4 regions of the Thioalkalivibrio sp. ALE28 genome follow, and region 3 is predicted to be linked to each of the others. Evidence: predicted binding sites of a transcription regulator. Region 3 holds the regulator's gene; each other region holds the start of a gene.
What was found. Region 3 encodes FliA, which starts transcription of late flagellar genes. Its sites were predicted from a motif close to GCTAAAGTTNNNNNNNNNNCNGCCGATA; they were not measured.
Positions count from the first base shown of each region.

Region 1: the regulator FliA is predicted to act here: its motif matches at 3,528-3,555, upstream of D105_RS0105875 (chemotaxis protein CheV).
Region 2: the regulator FliA is predicted to act here: its motif matches at 2,870-2,897, upstream of D105_RS0106525 (YjfB family protein).
Region 4: the regulator FliA is predicted to act here: its motif matches at 2,047-2,074, upstream of D105_RS0106910 (methyl-accepting chemotaxis protein).

Region 1 covers NZ_KB898096.1:168,577-174,383, reverse strand. Annotated here, with positions in the region: gene D105_RS0105910 (integration host factor subunit alpha) at 1-151, shown strand, start outside; gene D105_RS0105905 (MerR family transcriptional regulator) at 135-491, shown strand; tRNA gene D105_RS0105900 (tRNA-Pro) at 827-903, shown strand; gene D105_RS0105895 (flagellar brake protein) at 976-1,692, opposite strand; gene D105_RS0105890 (flagella synthesis protein FlgN) at 1,776-2,261, opposite strand; gene flgM (flagellar biosynthesis anti-sigma factor FlgM) at 2,277-2,591, opposite strand; gene flgA (flagellar basal body P-ring formation chaperone FlgA) at 2,698-3,387, opposite strand; gene D105_RS0105875 (chemotaxis protein CheV) at 3,683-4,621, shown strand; gene D105_RS0105870 (protein-glutamate O-methyltransferase CheR) at 4,827-5,642, shown strand.
Region 2 covers NZ_KB898097.1:62,575-68,381, reverse strand. Annotated here, with positions in the region: gene D105_RS0106540 (zinc-binding alcohol dehydrogenase) at 1-833, opposite strand, end outside; gene D105_RS0106535 (CDP-alcohol phosphatidyltransferase family protein) at 998-1,774, shown strand; gene D105_RS0106530 (YceI family protein) at 1,767-2,405, shown strand; gene D105_RS0106525 (YjfB family protein) at 2,964-3,176, shown strand; gene D105_RS0106520 (class I SAM-dependent methyltransferase) at 3,369-3,998, opposite strand; gene folE (GTP cyclohydrolase I FolE) at 4,247-4,900, opposite strand; gene D105_RS0106510 (DUF3429 domain-containing protein) at 4,925-5,710, opposite strand.
Region 3 covers NZ_KB898094.1:50,862-56,668, reverse strand. Annotated here, with positions in the region: gene D105_RS0102375 (chemotaxis protein CheA) at 1-506, opposite strand, end outside; gene D105_RS0102370 (protein phosphatase CheZ) at 552-1,328, opposite strand; gene cheY (chemotaxis response regulator CheY) at 1,424-1,804, opposite strand; gene D105_RS0102360 (RNA polymerase sigma factor FliA) at 1,846-2,613, opposite strand; gene D105_RS0102355 (MinD/ParA family protein) at 2,610-3,434, opposite strand; partial or broken gene flhF (flagellar biosynthesis protein FlhF) at 3,603-4,710, opposite strand; gene flhA (flagellar biosynthesis protein FlhA) at 4,759-5,807, opposite strand, start outside.
Region 4 covers NZ_KB898097.1:148,855-154,661, reverse strand. Annotated here, with positions in the region: gene D105_RS0106930 (cupin domain-containing protein) at 27-506, shown strand; gene D105_RS0106925 (rhodanese-like domain-containing protein) at 641-1,063, opposite strand; gene D105_RS0106920 (hypothetical protein) at 1,339-1,965, shown strand; gene D105_RS0106910 (methyl-accepting chemotaxis protein) at 2,277-3,911, shown strand; gene D105_RS0106905 (hypothetical protein) at 4,023-4,301, shown strand; gene D105_RS0106900 (DUF3817 domain-containing protein) at 4,389-4,691, shown strand; gene D105_RS0106895 (ethylbenzene dehydrogenase-related protein) at 5,009-5,807, opposite strand, start outside.

The DNA.
Region 1 (5,807 bases), on a different contig from region 3:
CGGCAACTTCATCCTGCGCGACAAGAACCAGCGTCCGGGACGCAATCCGAAGACGGGCGAGGAGATCCCGGTATCCGCGCGACGTGTGGTTACCTTCCGCCCGGGGCAAAAACTGCGCGAGCGGGTAGAGAGCTATGCTGGAGGCGAGTAACCACCAGGAACTGCCCGCGATTCCGGGCAAGCGCTACTTCACGATCGGCGAGGTGGCGGAGCTGTGCCAGGTCAAGCCGCACGTGCTGCGCTACTGGGAGCAGGAATTCCCGATGCTGGCGCCGGTGAAGCGCCGCGGGAACCGCCGCTACTATCAGCGCCAGGACGTGATCCTGATCCGCCAGATCCGGGCTCTGCTGTACGAGGAGGGCTACACGATCAATGGGGCCCGCCAGAAGCTCTCCGGTGATGAGGCGAAGGGCGATCGCCAGCAGGCCCAGCAGATCATCCAGGACACCATCTCCGAGCTCGAGTCCGTACTGCGCACGCTCCGCGCCTGACCTTCCCGGCACCCGTGTTCAGAAAGGCCTTTTGAACCACAGAGGGCACAGAGTTCACGGAGAAGATCGTTAGGGCCTGACCGCGGATAACTACCCTGGGTGTCGGTATGTGGTCTGGCCGAACGCCTTAACGGGTGGCGGGTTGCGCCCTATCGGGCCCACTCCGTCCTCCGAATCCGGCATCCATCGATGCCTTCCGTTCCCTCGCGTTTCTCTGTGTCCTCCGTGCACTCTGTGGTGAACTAAACAGCCGTGTGCCGTGGTGGGCGCTCGGTTCGCTTTGACGGTGTTGGGTGCTTTCGTGACGGCGGGGAATCGGATATAGTTCGCGGCTTCGGGGCGTGGCGCAGTCTGGTAGCGCATCTGCATGGGGTGCAGAGGGTCGCAGGTTCAAATCCTGCCGTCCCGACCAAACGGGAAGCATCAAAAAGGCCGCTTGTAGCGGCCTTTTTTGTGTCTGACGTCCGAGTTTGTCCGGGCGGGTCTATTCCATCGAGCGGCGACGCGCCTCGCGCTGGTAATGCAGCAAGGCGAGGTTGGTCTGGCGCTCCAGCCACTGGGTCATCCCGACAATCTCGAAGCCGGCGTATTCGTAGCCCTCCCGCGTACTGCGCCGCCGGTTGGCCAGGCGCAGGTCGCCCGAGAGCCGCTCACTGACGTCGGGGAGCAGCAGATTGGTGAACGCGAGGGTGGTGCCGGTCTCCAGCGTGTCGAGCGTGGCCGTGGCCAGCTCGATGCACATGCCCTGGCCCGAGAGATCGACGAGCTCGCCGATGACCGGGTCCTTCCAGCCGGGCGCGCGCAGTTCGATCTGCGGGCGCTGGGCCATGGGGATGTGAACGCGGAAGGTTTCGCGGCGCTGGAGATGCTCCAGTGTTTCGGGGTAGGGGCAGGCGTACAGGGCGCCGCCTTCTTCATGTTCGATACGGGCCACGGTGGTGGAGAAGCGTACGGCCACGCCGCGCAGCGCGGCGAATACCCGCAGGGGCATACCGGAGGTGACATGCTGGTGCGCGCGCGGCGGATTCAGTTCGTCGAGAAAGAGTTCCTTCGCGGCGGGGTCCAGCCGGACCAGGGCCGAAGTGTACAGCGGGCCGTCGGCGTCGAGCCGGACGCTGACCAGGGTGAGCTTGTGGTCCAGGTCCTTGAGAATGCCGGCGATCCGGTCCGGCTTGTCGACCGTGTAGTCGGTTTCGTCCATGCGTCCGTGACGTTAGCTGGGTGTGAGGACGCAAGGTACTGGTCGAGCATCCGAAATGCCAGCATCGGTGCGAATAAGCTGCATCAGGCTTGTGTGATACGGCGTCCGCCACGGGTGTTGGGGCGGGTGCGCCCGTAGGGGTCGTAGGTCGCCGCCGGGCCGGCCTCTTCGCCGCGCAGGATCTGCATGGAGAGCTCCACGCGCTGGCGATCGCGATCGATCAGGCGTGCGTTGCCCTGGTTGAGGGTGTTGCAGCGCTCGATGGACTGGCGCAGGGCCTGCCAGTGATCGTTGAGGACGGCACCGTCGTCCATGCGCGAGAGCAGGCGGGCCATGCCCTCGGGTGTGAATGACTCGCTCGCGGCCTCGGCGATAGCGCGCTGCTGGCGGGTCTCGGTCTCGAGTTCCTGCAGCAGCCCCTGCTTGGTTGCCACGACCTCCTGCAGGGTCTCCGGGGTGCGCGCCTCGACCGCGCGGGTCTCCTGGATCAGGGCCTCTTCCAGTTGGTGGGCCAGCCGGATCGAGGTTTCCAGGGAGCGCAGCAGGCGATGGCGCGTGTCGGTGTTCATCGGTGAGGTCCGTGATTAGCGCAGCAGGCGCTCGAGGTCGATCATGCGGTCGGCCAGCTGTTCGTTGTCCACCGGGTAGTTGCCGCTGGCGATCGCCTCGCGCAGCTCGGCCACACGCGCCGCGTCGAACGGGGCGTTCTCGCCGGCGCTGGCGGCCGAACTCATCGCCTGGGCGGCGCCGGTCAGGGTAAGCGAATCGTTACCGGTGGTCGCGGCGCTATCCGACCCTTGCGCCCGGTTGGGCGCGCCGCTGGAGTCCTCGCGGCCCTTGACCGTGGAGCTCTGGCCGTCGGGGCGCAGACTGTTCGTATTGAGGCCCTTGATATCCATTGTGCCGTCCTGTCGTTGTAACTGTGCTGCAAGTGTTTACGGCCGCGTGTGCTGAAACTGTAGCCCTGTGGCGGTGGTTTTTGTAACACCGATCACAGAGTCGGCATCAAAGTGTCACCCGGACGTGCCCGGAGGGCTGGATTTCGCCCTCGACCACGCGCCCGGACGAGGTGTTCTTGACCCGGATGCGGTCCCCGAGGCTGCCGTTTTCCAGGGCCTCGCCCTGCATGCGGATGGCGATCGAGCCGTTTTCGGCAAGGATCGTGACCCGCTGGCCGCGGCTGACGATCTCGCGCTGGGTGACGTGCTGTGTGCCGATGATCTGGCCCGGACGAATGCTGCGCCGGGTCTGCTGACCGATGAGGGCCGACTTGTCTTCATGATAACTGCCCGCGTGGCGTGACGTCTCGATGCGCTGGAAGCGCAGATCGCCGCTGGTCAGCGTGTGCTGGCGAGGGAGGTTGCGACTGGCCACCAGCACCTGAGCGTAACGTTCCACCGTGGCCGGGACATACAGCTGCCAGGTGACCGGGCCCGCACACTGAAGGTGGATCGCGGTATTGCCGTCGCGGCGGCCGCCGGGCGGGAAACGGGCGTTGAGTCCGTCATGGCAGTAGGCCAGCCGGAGCCGGTTGTCGAGCTGGCCGATCTCGATATTGATGTCGTCGCTATGTTCGGCGTCCAGCTCCTGCAACAGAAACTGTTCCGCGGCCGCGCGGATCTCCGCAACGGGGTGGATCTCGGCGTGGGCCGGCACGGAGAGCGCGAACCACGCCACGAGAGCCATGAGCCCCATGGGGATGCAGCGTGATGTACAGGTTGTATGTGGATGCATATGCCGGTCCTCGCCGCCCGAGGGAATACCCCGGGTCTGCCGCGTCCGTTCGCGGACCCGAAGCTATGCAGGTTTGATGCCAGTTGTCCGGGCGGTGCCCGACTCAAGGCCCGGCGTTCAATGCCGTTATCCCTGGGAAGCGGCGCCAGAAGGCGCATACAGGCGATTGCAAATGACAGCCCGGGGGTGCGCGGTGCACACTGAGCTCCCGGGAGCGGCTCGCGGCAGATGGGCGCGGGACAAGGAGAGCAGCACCATGAGTCAATTCATTGACGATGTGAACCAGCGAACGCAGCTGGTGGGTCAGAACCGGATGGAACTGCTGCTGTTCCAACTGGGTGGATCACAGACCTTCGGAATCAACGTGTTCAAGGTGCGCGAGGTGATCCCGTCGCCGCCGCTGCGCCAGATCCCGGGGTCGATGAGTGTGGTGCGCGGTGTGGCTACGCTGCGGGGCGGCACGGTGCCGATTATCGATCTGGCGCGCGCCATGGGCCTGCGCAGCGCGGCCGGTGCCAGCGACAGCGGCGACCAGAAGGTGGTGGTCACCGAGTTCAACCGTTCGGTTCAGGGGTTCTGGGTGTCGGCCGTGGACCGGATCGTGAATGTGAACTGGCAGGACGTGAAGTCCCCTCCGCGTGGTACGGGGCGCGAGTCCTTCCTGGTCGCGGTCACCGAGATCGACAACAAGCTGGTCGAGATCATCGACGTGGAACGGGTGCTTTCGATCGTCAATCCTCTGCCGACCGAGGTCTCCGAGTCCATCCGAGCGGACGCCACGCCAGCGGGGGGGAGCAAGGTCGTGATCGTTGACGACTCGGTCGTGGCGCGCAAGCAGATCGAGGGGGCGATTCGCGGTCTCGGGTTCGAATACGAGGTTTTCAAGGATGGTCAGGAGGCGCTCGACTTCCTGGAGCAGAAGGCCGGGGAGGGCCCGGTTCGCGACCAGATCGAGCTGGTGATCTCGGACATCGAGATGCCACGCATGGACGGCTATACGCTGACGGCGCGGATCCGGGACAATCCCGCCCTGAAAGATCTGAAGGTGCTGCTGCATTCCTCGTTGAGCGGCGAGTTCAATACCGACATGGTCAAGCGCGCCGGGGCCGATGCGTTTCTCTCGAAATTCAACCCCGACGAACTGGCCAACGCGGTGCTCGACCAGACCGGGCGCGAGGATCAACAGGTCGAATGACCGCCGGGGGGAACGGGGTTGCCGCCCGGCAAGGCCGGGGCGGCGTCACATGGCCGACAAGGGCCCAGTGTCGTGTCCCGCCTGCGACACCGTATACTGAAACCCGCTACCGGGGATTCCCCCTGCGTTTCGTGGCGCGGGCGCCGCTGTCAAGGACTCGTCATCAGGATGCTAATCACCATGGACTGTGCTCGGGGATGAACCGGTGATCGATTCCCGCGATTACGAGGAGTTTTCCCGCTTCCTGCAGGACTGCTGCGGCCTGGTGCTGGGTGACAGCCGTCAGTATCTGGTGTCGAGCCGACTGTCCCGGCTGCTCGACGAGTTCGACTTCAAGAGCGTGCCGGAGCTCCTGCACGCGATGCGGCAAGCCCCGAATCCGCGGCTGCGCACCCGTGTGATCGACGCGATGACGACCAACGAAACCTCGTGGTTTCGCGATGGCTTTCCGTTCGAGATCCTCCGGCATGTGTTGTTGCCGGAGCTGGCTGCGAAGGGAAGCAGCATCAAGGTCTGGTCTTCCGGCTGTTCCAGTGGCCAGGAGGCCTACAGCATCTCCATGGTCGTCTCCGAGTGGGAGGAATCCCGCCCCCCGCGCAAGGTGCCGGTATCCATCCTGGGGACGGACCTGTCGGAGAAGATCCTGGATGACGCCCGGCGGGCGGTCTACGACGGCCTGAGTATTGTGCGCGGGTTGAGCGAGAGCCGCCGCGCGCGCTTCTTCGAGACCGTGACGGACGGCCACAAGGTCGTTCCCGAGGTGCAGCGGCGCTGTCGTTTTCAGAAGCTCAACCTGATCGACAGCTACGCGGCACTGGGCAAGTTCGACCTGGTGTTCTGCCGCAACGTGCTGATCTATTTCTCCGGCGAGACCAAGCGACAGGTTCTTGACGGTATTGCCCGGCAGATGAATCCGGGCGGCTATCTGTTTCTTGGCGCTTCGGAGACGGCCGGCCCGTACACCAAGGCCTTCGAGACGGTTCGCACCGACTACGGCTCGGTCCTCCGGCTCAAATCCTGACGCCCCTCCGTCGCAGGGCCGCCAGGTCCGAAACGCCCGCGCAATGCGGCCGCGACTCGAATTGCCCCCTTCCCACGTTTCCCGCTAAGGGCGTCCCCAGCCGAGACGGATTCCCGTCGCTGGCATAGCGATTGCATCGGTCTCCTCGCAAAGGGCCGCAATGGC
Region 2 (5,807 bases), on a different contig from region 3:
GCCGCGCGCTCCGGCGGGATGCGGCCCACCTGTGAACTGCGCAGCGTGAGCCGCCGCGAATGGAACGCCTCGCCCAGTGGTGCCGGCACCGGCTGGTCGCCGTACCAGCTCATCTCCACCACCCGCGCCTCGACCCCGGCCAGGTCCAGGGCCTGCGCCAGCCCGGCCGGGTTGCCGCTGGCATGCACCACACCGTCCAGTCCCTGCAGCTCCGGGTTCCCCCGCGCCGTCTCCGGCGTACAGAGCGACAATCTCAGCGCCGCCGCCACGGGTTCGCGGGCGGGATTGGGGTCGATCAGCGTGACCTCGGCGCCCGGGATCGCCCGCAGCAACCCGGCCACCAGCAGGCCCACCACGCCGGCGCCGATCACCGCAAGGTGATCCCCCGGACCCGGTTGCAGATCCCAGACCGCGTTGATGGCCGTCTCCATGTTGGCCGCCAGCACCGCGCGCCCCGAAGGCACGGCATCCGGTATCGGCACCACCGCGGCGGCCGGCACCGTGTAGGAGCTTTGATGCGGATACAGGCAGAACACCCGCTGCCCGTCCAGCCCGTGCGCCGCACCACCCGCCTCAACGGTGCCGACGCTGATGTAGCCGTACTTCACAGGCCACGGGAATTCGCCGGCCTGGAACGGCGCGCGCATCGCCTGATACTGGCTCTCCGGCACCCGACCGTGGAACACCAGCGACTCGGTCCCGCGGCTGATCGCCGAGAACTGCGTGCGCACCCGCACCGCGTCCGGGCCCGGCTCCGCCAGTGCCTCCGGACGCAACGCGCCCGTGCCCGGGCCGGTGACCCAGAAGGCCTGTTCGGAGCCGGCCGTGCTCACCGGGAGGGTCCCGGAAACGGGGTGCGCTGCCACATGGTCATCCGCGCAGTGTGGGCGAAGGGCGCAGCGACCGGCAACTCCCGGTGCCCCGCATGGTCGCAAGACCAGGGAGTGCCACCCGCGCGCCCCCAGGACGATCGCCAACGGAGCGCTACAATCCCCGCATGGAGTCTTCCCCTGCCAAGCCTTCCCCGTTGCGCCTGCAGGCCGGCCTGCGGGTCTGGGCGACCGACTGGCTGCTCGCGGGCCTGGCCGGCCTCGCCGTAACCGGTGCGCTGGTTTGGCACGCGCACGCGGGCCAGCCAACCGTCGCCGGTTTCGTCACGCTCTGGCTGGTGCTGGGTGCCATCCTCGTCAGCCGCACGCCGGCGGCCGGAGTGGCGTCTTCCGGGCGCGGCCCCGGCCCGGCCAACCGGGTCACGCTCCTGCGCGCCGCGCTGACCGCCCCGCTCGGCGGCCTGGTCCTGGCCGCCCCCACCCCGGACGAACCGGTGCTGGCGCTGTGGGTGATCGCCCTCGCGGGCCTGGCACTGGTGCTGGACGGGGTGGACGGGGCCGTCGCGCGCCGCACGGACAGCGCCAGCGCGTTCGGTGCCCGCTTCGACATGGAGCTGGACGCCGCCATGATCCTTGCCCTGTCGATCCTCGCCTGGCAGATGACGGCGGTGGGGCCCTGGGTGATCCTGATCGGCCTGATGCGCTACGCCTTCGTGCTGGCCGCCCGCCCCCTGCCCTGGCTGGCCGCGCCGCTGCCGCCCAGCCGGCGCCGCCAGGCCGTCTGCGTGTTGCAGACCGTGGTCCTGCTACTGGTCCTGATCCCCGGCCTGCCCGCACCCGCCGCCATCACCATCGCCCTGGCCGGCCTGCTGGCTCTGGGCCTGTCCTTTGCCGTGGATATCCACTGGCTGTACCGCCACCGACCGGAGGTGTGTCATGACTGACGCCCGCAACAACCGCCGCCCCGCCCGCCTGCGCCGCCTGCTGCTGGGTGGCCTGCTGGCCACGGCCCTCGCGCTGCCCGCGCAGGCCCTGGCCGATGCCGACCGCTGGGTCATCGACCCCGACCACTTCGCGGTCGGCTTCCTGGTCGATCATGCCGGCTATGCCAAGGTCCTGGGCATGTTCCTGGAGGCCGAGGGCGAGTTCGTCTTCGACCCCGACACGGGCGAGCTGGGCGACGGCCATTTCGTCATCCAGACCGACAGCGTGTTCACCAACCACGCCGAGCGCGACGACCACCTGCGCAACGAGGACTTCCTGAACGTCGAGGAATACCCGGAGATGCGCTTTACCGCCACGCGCTACGAGCCGACCGGCGAGAACACCGGGCGCCTCAGCGGCGGGCTCGAGCTGCTGGGCGAGACCCGCACCATCCACCTCGACGTGACGATCAACAAGGTCGGGCGCTACCCGTTCCCGCTCGGCGGCCTGTTCGGCCGGCCTTACGTGCTCGGTGCGTCGATGCGCGGCAGCTTCAACCGCTCCGACTTCGGCATGACCTACGGCCTGACCCGCGACATCGTCGGCGACGAAGTCGAACTGATCATCGAGTTCGAGGCCCAGCGCCAGTAACGCCCGGCCGACTGAATGTATTCACCACGAAGCACACGAAGGCACGAAGAAGGGCCAGGGCGGATTGCACCACAGAGGGCACAGAGGACACGGAGAAGGACTGACTACAGGGCGGTACGCTGGAGTCTACGTTGCTGCCGGGCGATCGCGGGGCACGGGGCAACACTCCCCCGTCATCCCGGCCGCAGCGAAGCGAAGAGCCGGGATCTCCGGCCCCTGGCACCCATGTCACGGCGCACCCCGAAGGCGCGGGTCGCGATCGCCCCGAAATAGGCAGGATGCGGACGAGGCGAGCGAAACGCCCATTGAAGGTCAAGGACGCTGTTCACCACGAAGGGCACGAAGATACGAAGGAAGGGCCAGGGCGGATCGAACCAGCCAGGGTATGGAGAAGGGCGGGGAGCCCGGACGCACGGCGATGGTGCCGTAGAACAGGAACCTTCTGAAAAAAATCCGGTTCGGGGGCTCAAGTCTGCGGGGATGCAGCCGTCACCGGGGACAGGCCCGTTCCCCCTATCGAGTGCAACGGGCCTGCACATTCAGAACCAGGAGTACGAGATGGACGCAAGCGCGATTGCCGCGATGGCCACGCAGAACAGCCAGCAGCAGGTGGCCATGCAGAAAGACGTGGCCGTGCAGAAGAAGGCGATGGAGTCGCAGGAGATGGCGGCTCAGTCGATGCTGCAGGCCATGCCCGACATCGGCGAGATGCAGGCCGCCACTCAGGGTCTGCCGGACAACGTCGGCACCAACATCAACACGACCGCCTGAGACGTTACCAACTGTCCGTCCAGAAAGGCCCCGGCGCACTTATGCCCGGGGCCTTCTCTTTACTGGGCCAGCACCCGGCCCGTTCCGGCAACGATCGACTTTCTCCGTGTCCTCCGTGACCTCTGTGGTTACACGCCCTTGCCCTTCCTTCGTATCTTCGTGCCCTTCGTGGTGAACAAAGGCCCTTGCCCTTCAGCCCCCATCCCCGGCGTTACGCCCGGACGCATCCGCGGGCGCACGACAGACCCGCGCGGCGAAGCGCCGCATCACGCCCCGCGCCAGACGGTCTTCCGGGTCGATGCAAAAGCCGGCCTGTTCCACCGCGGCCTCGGTATCGCGGTTCGGGTGACAGCCGCCGGTGATACAGGTCCAGGCCGGCTGCACCCGGTCCTGGGCGCGGGCCAGCAGCGGCCGCGTGTGACGTACATGCTCCAGCATGCGCAGCTCGCCCGCCTCCGCCAGCACCCGGCGCACCTCGCCGAGGGCCCGTGGCGGATCCTGCACGCTGCAGAACACCAGGCCGGAGACCACGGTATCGAAGGCGCCGTCGGCAAACGGCAGGGCCTCGGCCCGCGCCACCACCAGCGGCACGGAAGGCGCCCGCCGCCGGGCCCGGCGCAGGGCCGCCAGGTCCGGGTCGATGCCGATGACCCGTTCCGGATCGGCGTACAGCGGCAGGTCGCGCCCGGTCCCGCAGCCGATCTCCAGTACGCGGCCGTGCGCACCGGCCACCAGACGCCGGCGCCAGCGCCGCAGGCCCAGCAGCTCGGCACCGGCCATCAGGCCGTCGTACAACCAGGGGATCTGTTCCAGACCGCGCATCGAGACTCCCGGGGACAGGAAAATGTGATGCCCAGCACATTCTTTCGGCGACTGTCAGGAACCTGTTTCCACAGTCCCTGTCCACTTATACAAGTTGCGGAAATCATCGGCTCGTGGCAACGGCAGCCGGTTTTCCGCCGTTCGGACCAGAACCCTCCATCACACGGGTGTCCGGACGATCTTTGGCCCGACCTTCGCGTCGGGCCATTTTTTTGTGGGGTGACCCCGCCCGGCAGCCCCGGGAACGGTCAGCTGCCCGTGCGACCGATCAGGTTGAGGAACTCGCGCCGGGTCCGGCCGTCCTCGCGGAAGGCGCCCAGCATCACCGAGGTCGCCATCGACGAATGCTGCTTCTCCACCCCGCGCATGGTCATGCACATGTGCTTGGCGTCCACCACCACGCCGACCCCCTTGGCGTTCGTCACCTGCATCAGGGCCTCGGCGATCTGGCGCGTCAGGCTCTCCTGGATCTGCAGGCGCGCCGCGAACATGTCGACAATCCGGGCGATCTTGGACAAACCGATCACCTTGCCATTCGGCAGGTAGGCCACATGCACCTTGCCGATAATCGGCAGCAGGTGATGCTCACACAGGGAGTACAGTTCGATATCGCGCAGCAGCACCATCTCGTCGTTGTCCGACGAGAACAGGGCCCCGTTGACGATACTGTCCAGGTCCTGGTGATAGCCACGGGTGAGATACTGCATCGCCTTCGCGGCGCGCATCGGGGTATCCAGCAGGCCCTCGCGCTGCGGGTTCTCGCCCAGGCCGGCGAGGATGTCGCGATAGCGCTCGGCGAGCTGTTCCGGGGCCGCCAGCGGCTGGCCCGAGGCATTGGTGGCCGTCGGCTCGTCGGCCGTCCGGGCGTCTGCATCCATCATCGAGTCCTTGTGTTCGCTCATTCTTGCGTTTTCCTCTGTCCCGGCTCAGGCCGTCAGCGTGACCGCGAAGCCGGAGGCCAGCGCCAGCATCGCCCCGGCGGTCAGCACCAGGCGCAGGCCCAGGTAGCCCCGTGGCAATGCGCGGCGATACAGGCTCAGCCGATCCACCCACAACACCCCGAGAAACAGCACCGTCAGGGTCATCAGCGCCTCCGGCAGCGGCTGCAGGACGGCCAGCCAGGCCAGGATGGACGGCACCACCGCCCACACCGGGGCCGCGAGCGGGCCCACCCGGTGCTGCCGATCCGCCAGGAAGATCCCCCAGTGGATCGCCCCCAGGAACGACAGGATCACCGCACCATAGAGCGCCAGGGCCTCCAGCGCGAAAGCCTGCCATTCGGGCTGGGCCATCCATGCGCCCAGCCCGAAGAATGCGAAGGGTAGCAGGCCGCCCACTCCGAGGACCTGCAGGGCCGGCGCTGGCGCGTCCGGGCGCGGCCCGTCACCGCGCGCCTGCAGCGCCCGCTGCCCCAGATACTCGCGCAACTCGGGCAGCCCGCCGATCACGCCCTCGCGCGCGATAAAAAGCGGCAGCACGGCCGCGCCGGTGGCCTTTTGCAGCGCGTGGAACTGCTCGCGGTTGTGCGCCGACCCCATGCCCCACTCCAGCCGCTGCCAGCGACCCGGGGCCGTTGCGTCCAGCAGCGCCTCGGCATCGCGAAAGTCCGACAGGCCGGACGTAATGCCCACGATCTCGTGCGTGGCCAGGGCCTCGCGCACCTCCTGCGGCCATTCGGGGGCACCGGCCTGCGTTTGCTCGTCTGTCTTCACGGTCCATGTCTCCGTTGGTAAGCGGTGCCTCGCGAAGCGCCCCCGGCGCAGGAAAGCCGGGAACTTTCGCTCGGCCACCATTTACAAAGATTGTACA
Region 3 (5,807 bases):
CCGACCATCGCGTCGCCATCCGCCGCCGGTTCCGCATCCGTATCCGCTTGCGGTTCGGGTTCTGGCTCCGGCTCGGGTTCCGGGGGTGGCGGCGCGGCGGGCTCCGCCGCCACGTCCTCGTTGTTCGCCATGCGCCGGAGGTTTTCCACCAGATCGGCCTCGGCGGGTGTGGGATCCACGCCGGAGCGCAGGTCCCCGAACATTACGTTCAGGGTGTCCAGCACCCGCAGCATGGTGTCCATCAGGTGACTGTCCGCCCGCCGCTCACCGTTACGCAGCAGGTTGAAGACGTCCTCCGCGTGATGGCACACGGTCACCAGGGGATCCAGGCTCAGGAAGCCGGCTCCACCCTTGATGGTATGGAAGCTACGAAAGACCGCATTCAGCAGATCCCGGTCATCGGGATTCTGTTCCAGGTCGATGAGTTGCTCGTTGAGCCCCTCCAGCAGTTCCCCGGCCTCGATCAGGAAGTCCTGAAGGATTTCGTCATTGGGGTCGATGGCCATTCAGTCTCTCCGGTCGCGTGGCGCCATTCGCATGAGGGGAACTGCCTAGAAGCCCAGGCTCGATAGCAGATCGTCCACCTCGTCCTGTCCTTGAACGACATCCGCGGCGGAATCTTGAGTCTTGGGCACGCTGGGACCGTGACCCTTGCGGTCCGCCTCGCGCTCCTCCTCGCGTTGTTCAAGCGACGCCTCGGCCGCCTCGACCTGCTCCATGCGCCCGCTGGAGAGCCGGATCAGGGACACCAGGTTCTCTTCCAGGTCGGTCACCAGCTGGATCACGCGGCGAATCACCTGGCCGGTAATGTCCTGATAGCTCTGTGCCATCAGCACCTCGGAGAGCAGCCGGCGCAGCTCCTCGGTGTCGTCCCCCGCCTGCGCGAAGAACGTGTCGAGCTCGCGGGCAAAGTCCCGGAACTCCTCCACTGAGAGCTGGCGGTTGCGAAAGCGCGTCCACTTCGCCGTCAGGTCGGCCGCCTGCTGGCTGAACGACTCCGCGATCGGCAGGCTCGACTCGATGGCATTCATGGTGTCGTGGGCCGCCTGTTCGGTCATCGTGACCACGTAATTCAGGCGTTCCTTTGCGTCCGGGATCTCCGCCTGGGTCAGTTCGACCAGACGCGAATCGCCGCGGAAGCTTTGCAGGGCCTCGTGAAGATCACGGGTCAGCTTGCCCAGCTCGTCGAAGAGTTCGCGGTCATAGGGGCGCGCCAGATCCTGCACCAGCGCCCGGGCGCCCGTGTCGTCGCCCGCCTCCAGCGTCTTGACCAACTGCCGCGCAAGCTCCAGCTGATCGTCGCGTGGTGGGTGTTCCTGTTCAGTCATGAGAAGCCTCTTGCGGGTACGGCGCGGAAGGTTTCGGACGACGCCCGCGGCGGTCGGTGCCACGGGCGTCGGGCATATCGGTCACAGGCCCATGATTATCCCTGTGCTTCAATGCGTTCGAAGATCTTGTCGATCTTTTCCTTCAGCGTCTCGGCGGTGAACGGCTTGACCACGTAGCCGTTCACGCCCGCCTCGGCCGCCTCGACGATCTGGTCGCGCTTGGCCTCCGCCGTCACCATCAGCACCGGCATGGACTTGAGGTTCGGGTCGGCGCGCACGGCCTTCAGCAAGTCGATCCCCGGCATGTTGGGCATGTTCCAGTCGGTGATCAGAAAGTCGAAATCGCCGTTCTGCAGCATCGGCAGCGCAGTGCTGCCGTCGTCGGCTTCCTGGGTATTGTTGAAGCCAAGATCACGCAACAGGTTCTTGATAATGCGCCGCATCGTGGAAAAGTCGTCCACGATGAGAATCTTCATTCCCTTGTCCACACGTCACTCCGGGATTCGTAGGGTGGGTTTTAGAATAACTGCAAAGCCGTACCGTCTTCGAGCCACGAACCCAGGCGGGCACGCAGTCGAATGGTGGCCTGACTTCGGATCTGGCTGACGCGCGACTCGGTCACGCCCAGCACGGCACCGATCTCGCGCAGGTTGAGCTCTTCGATGTAGTAGAGCGACAGCACCAGCCGCTCGCGTTCGGGGAGGTCGCCGAGGGCTTCGGCCAGTTCCTGACGGAACTCACCGGCCTCGAGGGTGCGGGCCGGCGACACCTCCTGCCCTTCGATCACGCGATCAGCCCCGTCGTCACCCCCGCCGAGGTCGTCCAAAGCGAACAGGTGGGCCCCGGCGTGATCCTGCAGCATCTCGTAGTACTGGTCGATCGGCACGTCCAGCTCGGCGGCGACCTCGCTGCCACGCGCCGCCCGCCCCTCGCGCGCCTCGACGGTCTGGATCGCCGCGGCAATACGCCGACTGTTGCGGTGCACCGAACGCGGTGTCCAGTCACTGCGGCGCAGCTCGTCGATCATCGCGCCACGGATGCGGATGCCGGCGTAGGTGGCAAAGGTCGCGCCCTGGCCGCCCTCGAACTGGCGCGCCGCCTCGAGCAGCCCGATCATGCCCGCCTGAATCAGATCATCCACCTGCACCGAGGCGGGGAGCCGCGCCATCAGGTGATGGGCGATGCGGTGGACCAGCTCGACGTGATCGGCAATCAGCTGTTCGTGTCCGCCGCTGGCCGCGGAGGTCGCCTGATAGCCGGAAAGTCGATTACGCGTCGTCATCATGCGCTCTGCAGCATCCGTTCCACGAAAAACCCGACGCCACCGTGGTCACCGCCCCCCACCGGCCAGCGGTCCACGGTCCGTGCCAGTTCGGCAAAGGCCTTCCCCGCCGGGCTCCCGGGGTACTGCTGTACCACTGGCGCGCGTTTCTGCACCGCCTTTCGCAGGTGATCGTCCATCGGAATATAGCCGGCCAGGTCGAGCACCACCTCCGGCAGGTAGTTGCCGCAGACGGTATTGAGCTTCTGCATCAGTCGCTCGGCGCCTTCGCGGCCGTCGACCATGTTCGTCACCATGCGGAAGCGACGCAGGCCATGATCGCGGTGCAGGACCTTGATCAGGGCATAGGCGTCGGTAATCGAGGCGGGCTCGTCGCAGACCACCACCAGGGTCTCCTGGACCGCGCGGCAGAACGACGTCACGGATTCCTGCAGGCCGGCCGCGGTGTCCACGATCAGCACATCCAGGGGTTTGCGATAGGCGCTGAAGGCATGGATCAGACCGGCATGCTCGGCCGGCGTCAGGTTGGCCATCGCCGCGATCCCGGAAGCCGACGGCACCACCTTCACCCCGTCCGGTCCCTGGACGAGCACATCTTCCAGGCTCTCCACATCACCGGTCACCAGGTCGTGCAGCGTGCGCTCGGGACGCATCCCCAGCAGCAGGTCCACGTTGGCCAGGCCCAGATCGGCGTCGAACAGCATGACCTCGCGCCCGAGCCGGGCCAAGCCCACCGACAGGTTCACCGATACGTTGGTCTTGCCCACCCCGCCCTTGCCCGAGGCAACCGCGATGACCTTCAACGGCTTGTTAGTGCGTGGCATAGCGCCCCTTCCCGACCGGTTGAATCAGTTCCAGCGTGGCGGGCTCCGCCGCCCGTGCCGGACGTGCCTGGGCGCGCGCGCGCCGCGGCGGTTCCATCTCCGCCAGGCGCTCGGCCGCCCAGGTCTCGCGGGCATTGGCCGCTGCCCCGGGTTCATCGGCGGCATCCTCCAGGGCCAGTCGGGTCAGATACCCGGTATCGACCCGGTGAAAGTCCTCGGCAATACGCTGGCCATCGCTGACGAACCCCAGCCCCAGGTGCTGATCGAGCAGTACGGACAGGACCTCGCCCAGCTCCTCGGCCTCGTCCAGCTTGGTCAGCACCAGCGCCGAGGGCTCCGCCTTGCGAAATGCCTCCAGCACCCGCCGCAATGCGCTGCCCTGGGTCGTCGCCGACACCACCAGCCAGCTCTCGGCCCGGATGTCCGGCGGCAGGTGCGCGAACAGGGATTCGTCCTCCACTGCCCGCGGGGCCTGTCCCGCCGTATCCACCAGGATCAGGTGCCCATCCTCCACGCGGCGCGCCAGTTCGCGCAACTCTCTCGCGTTCTGCAGCACCCGCACCGAGATCCCCGCCATCTGGGCGAAGGCCTGCAACTGGCGCGTGGCCCCGATGCGCTGGCTGTCCAGGGTGACCAGCGTAACCGAATCCGGGCCCATGCGGCGGATCTGGCGCAGCGCGATGCGGGCCAGCGTGGTGGTCTTGCCAACGCCGGTGGGCCCGACCAGCGCCAGCAGGCCGCCCTCGTCCAGGATGTCCGGCCGGTGGGTGGCAATCGCGCCCGACAACCGCGCCCGCAGGCGTTCCCAGGCCTGTTCCGGCGAGCTGTCATCGAGAATGCTTCCGGCCAGGCTGCGCGCCAGGGCGTCGCTGAACCCGCGGTCGATCAGGCGCGCCTTGCATTCCGCCGCCAGCGGGTGGCGGGCCGCCCAGCGCGCCTCTTCGCTCTCCGCATACTGGCGCGTCATCAGGCTGCGCAGGTCGCGCAGCTCCTGCCGCATGGCGGTCAGCTCCGGGTCGGCCGGCCACGACGCTGCGGCCTGACCGGCGCCGCGCTCGCGGGCCGGCCGGGCGGTTGTGCTCGCTTCGCGGCTCGTCGCGGGCGCGTCCTGCGCGGCTACCGGCTCCGACGCGGCGCCGTCCTCCAGCGCCGCGACCACCTCCAGCCAGCCGTCGACCCGGCGACTGGACAGGATGACCGCGTCCTCGCCCTGCTGCTCGCGCACCTGGCGCATCGCGTCACGCATGTCCCGGGCCCGATATCGTCTGACGTTCATGCTTTTTCTCCTGTGCCGCTCGCGCGGCGGAACCCTTCATCGTGTCGTTCAGGCGGACTGCTTCTGCGACTCTTCCTGGCCGACGGTGGCAACCACCCGGATCCGGCGATTGTCCGGAATCTCGGTAAAGGCCAGCACGGTCAGACTGCGGACCGCGCCGCGCAGCCACCCGGCGATCCAGGAGCGGATCTCCGGTGCCACCACCAGGACCGCCGGCTGTCCGGCCGTCTCCTGGCGGCGGGCCGCATCGGCCACCGAGCGCTGCAGCCGCTCCGCCAGCCCGGGCTCCAGTCCAACCGTGCCGCCCGAGCTCCCCTGCAGGGACTTATGCAAGAGCTGTTCCAACGACGGATCCAGCGCGATCAGGGGCAGCTCGTCCTCCGGCCCCACCAGGTCCTGCACGATCGAGCGCGCCAGGGCCACCCGCACCGCCGCGGTCAAAGTGCCGGGATCCTGACTCTTGACCCCCTCGTCTGCCAGGGTTTCGGCGATCGTGCGCAGGTCGCGGATCGAGACTTGCTCGGCCAGCAGGTTCTGTAGCACCTTCAGCACGATGGACAGGGACAGCGTCTTGGGCACCAGGTTTTCCACCAGCTTCGGCGAATGGCGCGCCAGCTGGTCGAGCAGGTGCTGCGCCTCCTCGTGGCCGATCAGGCGATGCGCGTTCTCGCGGAACACCTGTGACAGATGGGTCGCGATCACCGTGGCGCAGTCGACCACGGTATAGCCGGCACCCTGGGCCTGGTCGCGGTCCGCCGGGTCTATCCACAGCGCATCCAGATTGAACGTCGGGTCCTTGGTCGGCGTGCCCGGCACCGTCCCGAACACCTCGCCCGGATTGATCGCCAGTTCGCGCTCGGGGAAGACCTCGGCCTCGGCCACGGTCACGCCCAGCAGGCTGATGCGGTAGGCATTCGGGCTCAGTTCGAGGTTGTCGCGGATATGCACCGGCTGCAGCAGGAAGCCCAGCTCCTGCGAGAGCTTGCGGCGCACGCCCTTGATCCGGCCCATCAGCTGGCCGTCCTGGGTGCGATCCACCAGCGGGATCAGGCGATAGCCCACCTCCAGCGACACCAGATCCACCGGCGGCACGTCTT
Region 4 (5,807 bases), on a different contig from region 3:
AAGCCATGGACCCCAGGAGGTGCCTCATGTACGACCACTCGACCCGCCCCACGGGAGCGCTTCGCCACCTGGCCACGGCTGCCGCCGCGCTCGCACTGGCCGCCCCCTTGGCGAGCCTGGCGGCCGACGACGGCCAGGCCTTCATCTGGGAGCCGGACGCCCCCGACCTCGAATGGAACCCCTGCCCGGCCTTCATGCCCGACGACTGCCGCCTGGCCGTCCTCCAGGGCGACCCGGCCGAGCCCAACGCCGATGTGTTCTTCCTGCTGCCCGGCAACAGCACCGCGCCCCATCACTGGCACACCAGCGCCGAGCGCATGGTGCTGGTCCAGGGCGAGATGCAGGTGGACTATGACGATCAGGAACCGGTAGTGCTTCGGCCCGGGACCTACGCCTATGGCCCTGCGCGACTGGCGCATACCACCCACTGCATCTCGGACGAGGACTGCATCCTGTTCATCGCGTTCGAAGAACCGGTGGACGCGCACGAGACACACGGTCACTGAGGCCAGCCGATCCCTGCCATCCGGGCTTGACGCCCCGGGCTCGTTCCAACGGGCGGGCAGAACGACAAGCCTTTGCGCAATGCGCCGAGAGCCGGCGCATTGCCAGCAACGAGGCAGGGAGGCGAGTACGCGCCTTATTCGGTAGCGGCGTCGCGGGGCCACTCGCGAAAGCCTTCGCGAACGGAAAGGCAGCGGGTATACCCAAGATCCCGCAGCAGTTCGGCGGCGCGCAGGCTGCGCCGGCCGCTGTTGCACAGGCACAGCAGGATCTGGTCCTGGGTGACGTGATGCCGGTTAATCAGGGAGATGAAGTGCTGGAAGTCGCGATCATCCGGCTCGTCCGCGTCCAGCAGCTCCTGCTCTTCCTCCGACAGGCCCCGACCCAGTAGCTGCTTCAGGCGGAACAGGGGCACCGGGACCGCCCCTTCCACCTCGCCCTCCAGTTCCAGCTCGAAGGGCTGACGGATATCCAGCAGCACCGCCAGACCAATATCCACCAGCTCGCGGGCCGCGTTGACGCTGATCTCCAGCTTTGGATCGTCCGTCTCGTTCACCATGCAGGCTCCTTTTGCGTCGGGGTTGTGAGGGCGCACGGGGTTCGCTTCAGCAGGCGCCCCTGGTTCCGATAGATTTCGCGAAACACCGCATGATTGCAAAAGGCCCGAAGCCCGACGCGCACGCGCGCTGGCCCTGCAGCGCCTCCACACACCAGTCCATGCCGCATGCATTGGGCCCCGTGGTTGTACGCGCCGGCCGAATCACCGGTCTCTCGCCTGCTCGAAGCGATTTTCGGGCACTATCGCAAGGGCAATCGTCCCCCATGGAGGCCCCCTTGACCGACGAGACGACCGGTGGAACCGAAGGCACGCTTCCCCTGCAGCGGCTGGCCGGCTGGGCGCTTCGCGGCATCGCCGCCCTGACGGGCCTCGGCGGACTGCTGGCCTCGCTGGCCTTCTGGATGCTGGCGCAGGAGACACCGGAGCTCCCGTGGCCGCTCGTCTCCCTGATCCTGCTGCAGATCCTGTTCGGGATGGCCGTAGTCGCCTGGGTCGCGTTGTTGTGGCGCCGCGCCCGGGCACTGGGAGCATTGGATACCCGGGACTATCCCGCCATCACCTGCGTTGTCGTCTGCATGCGGCTGGCGGGCGAATTGCTGGCAACCGGCGTGGTCCTGTTCGCGGTGGCCCTGTCGGTGATCTCCCTGACGGCCGCAGAACCCTTCGCGGGCGCGGCCGTTGCCGCGTTCGGGCTTGAAGCGGAACAGGTGGAAGCAATCGGCTGGGCACTGGCCGTGCTTGCAGCCCTCCTGTGGCCGCTGGCCGGGCTGTTTGCGGCCGGAATGATCCTGTTCGGGGCCTACCTGTTCGCCGACGCCATGATGGCCATGCTGGAGTACGTGCGCGATCTACGGCGGATCCGCGAGACACTGGCATCGACCAGCGGGCGCGACCCGGAATGAGATGGCGGCCGGGCCAGGACCGCGGGTACCGATCCAACCGGCGACCCGCCACCTTGGGCGACCCTCGGCACGGTTGATGTGGCTCAAGGTTTGGCGCGCGGGGCCGTTTAATCTGTCATCAGGGTAATGCCGCCGCCGGTGGCGTCCGCTGCCATGCGCGCGAACAAGGCGCGGCACCTGCCGGTAACACCGCAGCCGTCCGCGCACGACGCCAGCACCCGGAATACCGGGGCACGGACGCCTGCATGGATCGGCATTTCCCGGCCCGGTACCTCGGGCTTACCCCTTCCAGGCCATACAAGGACCCGTGCATGAACCGCCGCTCGCTCTCCGTTCGCTCCAAACTGGTGATCACCATCGTGGTACCCGTGGCCGCGCTCCTGCTGCTGGCCGCCCTGGCGGCCCGCGGCACGGCCAATATCGAAGAAGGCGTGCAGAACATCTACCACGACCGGGTCGTGCCCCTGCAGCAGTTGAAGACCATCGCGGACAACTACGCGGTGCTGGTTATCGATGCCGTGAACAAGGCCGATGCCGGGCGCATGACCGCGGAAGAGGCCCTGGCCGACGTGCGCGAGGCGCGCACGGAGATCGCCACGATCTGGGAGGCCTACCTGGCCACGACGCTGACGCCCCGGGAACAGGAACTCGCCGATGGCGCCCGCTCCCTGTTCCGCGCGGCCAACGCCGACCTGGATCGCCTGGAGGCGGCGCTGGGCGGGATGTCCGGCAATGTGCAGGGCGAGCTCGACGCCTTCAACGGCCCGCTGTACGACAGCATCGACCCGATCAGCGACCAGATCACCGAGCTGGTCGACCTGCAGATCGAGGTCGCCGGCGCGGAGGCCGAACGGGTATCGGAGTTCTACACCCAGGTGCTGGTGCGCAGCGGCGCCCTGATGCTGGTGGTATTGATCGGGGTCGTGATTACCGGGGTGTGGACCTATCGCTCGGTAGCGCTCCCGATCGCGCACATGCGCCAGACGCTGGAGGGGATTGCTGGCGACCATGACCTGTCGCGCCGGGTGAATGTCACCGCGAACGACGAGATCGGTGCGACCGCGACCGCCCTGAACAGCATGCTCGACCAGTTCCAGGATTCCATCCGCGAGCTGCGTACCCTGACCGACCAGATGGCCTCGGCCGCCGAGCAGTTGTCCGCGGTCAGCGCGCAGACCGACGGCAACATCGACCAGCAGCGTTCGCAGACCGAGCAGGTCTCGACCGCGATGAACGAGATGGCCGCGACGGTTCAGGAGGTCGCGCGCAACGCCTCCGATGCCGCCTCCTCCAGCCAGGAAGCCGACCAGGAGTCCCGCTCGGGGGGCGAGGTCGTGCGTACGGTGGTCAGCGACATCGGTCGCCTGTCCGGCGAGGTCGCCACCATCGAAGAGACCGTGCGCAACCTGGACGAGAAGGGACAGCAGATCGGCTCGGTGCTGGACGTGATCCGCGGGATCGCCGAGCAGACCAACCTGCTGGCCCTGAACGCGGCGATCGAGGCCGCCCGGGCCGGCGAACAGGGTCGTGGCTTTGCGGTGGTCGCCGACGAGGTCCGCACCCTAGCCTCGCGCACCCAGGACTCCACCGCCGACATCCAGGCGATGATCGAGGCCCTGCAGGCCGGTACCCGCAACGCGGTCACCGCGATGGGTCGCGGACGCGAGATGGCCGAGGCCACCAGCAACGATGCCGAGCGCGCCGGCCAGGCGCTGGAATCCATCGTCCAGGCCATCGGTCGGATCAGCGACATGACCACGCAGATCGCCAGCGCCGCGGAAGAGCAGAACGCCGTGGCCGAGGAGATCAACCGCAACATCTACGCGATCAACGACATCACCGGCGACACCGCCAATGGCTCGCGCCAGACCGCGACCGCCAGCCAGGAGGTCGCGGATATCGCGTCGCGGGTACGCGACCTGGCCTCCGCCTACCGCATCGCCTGATCCCCACGCAGGCGACCCAGGCGCGGCCCGCGCCACGGCGGCCACCGGACCCGGCTTCCGGGCACAACGACCGCGGCGGTATAGTCGTCCGGCGTTTTCCCGGGAGGTCGCATGAGACTCTGGTCGAAGTGGAAAAAGGGCGGCACGCTGCTGGCCGACGTGCTCAAGCGCAACGGGGTCGACCCCAGGGCGGCCGCTGCCAGGGAGGTCTTTCGCCAGATCCTGGACGACGCGGAGGCGGCGGCCGATGCCCGCCTGAAAGACGAGCAGGCCGACGGCTCGCTCTCCCCGGACGAACGCAACACCCGCTGGGAGGCGCTGTTCTTCGAGGAGATCCGCGCCCGGGCCAAGGACTACGCACAATCCGCGCGCAACCAGCGCAAGGACTAACCCGACCACACTGCCGGGTCCATTTCGTGGCGCCCGTCGCGCTTCGTGCTACCCTCCGCCGCGTTTCCCGACCCACCGGTCCCGCCTATGAAATTCTTCCGCCTGATCAGCGTTCTCGAGGGTTTGTCGCTCATTACCCTGCTGTTTATCGCGATGCCGCTGCGCACCTATGCGGACATGCCCCTGGCCGTCACCTATGTCGGCTGGGTCCACGGCATCCTGTTCATCGTCTACGGCGCGGCGTCGGTGATGGCCAGCCACCTTAGCGGCTGGCCGGTTTGGAAATGGCTGCTGGTGCTGTTCCTCGGCGTGGTGCCCTTCGGCTTCCTCTACGTGGACTACCTGATCCGCCGCGAAACCACCCCCACCGGCAACGCCGAGACGGCCTGACACGCACCTGCCGCCGCTCAAGCGCGACCGACCGGCACAGAGCCCCACACGACGTCATCCCGGCCTCAGCGGAGCGTAGAGCCGGGAGCGCCCACGCCGGCCTTGCCACCGACCGCGCCCGCCCCACCGGCGGAGATCCCGGATCACCGCTGCGCGGCGTCCGGGACGACGGAGCGCAGGAGACCCGACGTCAGGCTTTGTGCCTTGCCCTGCACGTCTGGTGGCGCAAGGGCGTCGGGCGCACCCCTTCCACGGCCGAGAGTGTCGACACCAGACGAGTCCGGGTCTGAGCGCACGTGGTGCCGATCCGTGCCGGCTCAGTCTGCGTCGCGCAGGAGCTGCTGCTCCATGTCGACGATGAAGCCCGGCAGGGTGTCGAGATCGTGCTGATCACGCACGCCCTGCTCGCCCTCGCGCACCAGCGCGCCGCCCGGGTGGTCGTCGCTGTGCAGGAACTGATAGGTGATCTGACCCGGGTAGAACACCTCCACCTCGGTCCATTCCAGGTCGGCTTCGTCCAGATTCCCATCGACACGGCGAGCGACGATGTCGGCCTCCCCGTCTTCCAGCCCCAGGGTCATCGGCAGCGAGACCAGGTGCCAGCGCGCGCCCGCGGCACTGTGAACCGCGAAGGCGACGTTGTAGGACTCGCCATGTTCCAGGGTCTTGCTGTCCCGGGCGTTGGGGGCCTCCAGCGTGCGGGTGAGTGCAATCCGCCAGGCGCCGTCTTCGTAGCCACCATCGGCACGGATCGCGCCGCGGCTGCCGCTCGGCTCCCGCAGGAACCGCTGCGGGATCACATCGCCTTCCTGCCAGTCGTGGTCCGGATCAAAGGCAACCGCGTTGCCCTCGTGGATGTAATAGGCATCGTCCTGCCCGTACTCGCGGGCGATCAGGGCCTCCCACTCCAGGGCGGGGGCTCCGACCTGCTCCGCATCGAACATCCAGGCAGGCTGATCGGCGTCGTCATCCCAGTTGGTCGTGAACATGCTGGTGCCCTCGGACGACAGGCGGTAGTGCAGTACGTAGTTGTTGTCCGCATAGCCCATCGGGTGGCTGCGGTGGGAGCGCCACTGCCACAGGTCGAGGAACACACCGTCGGACTGCAACTGTTCC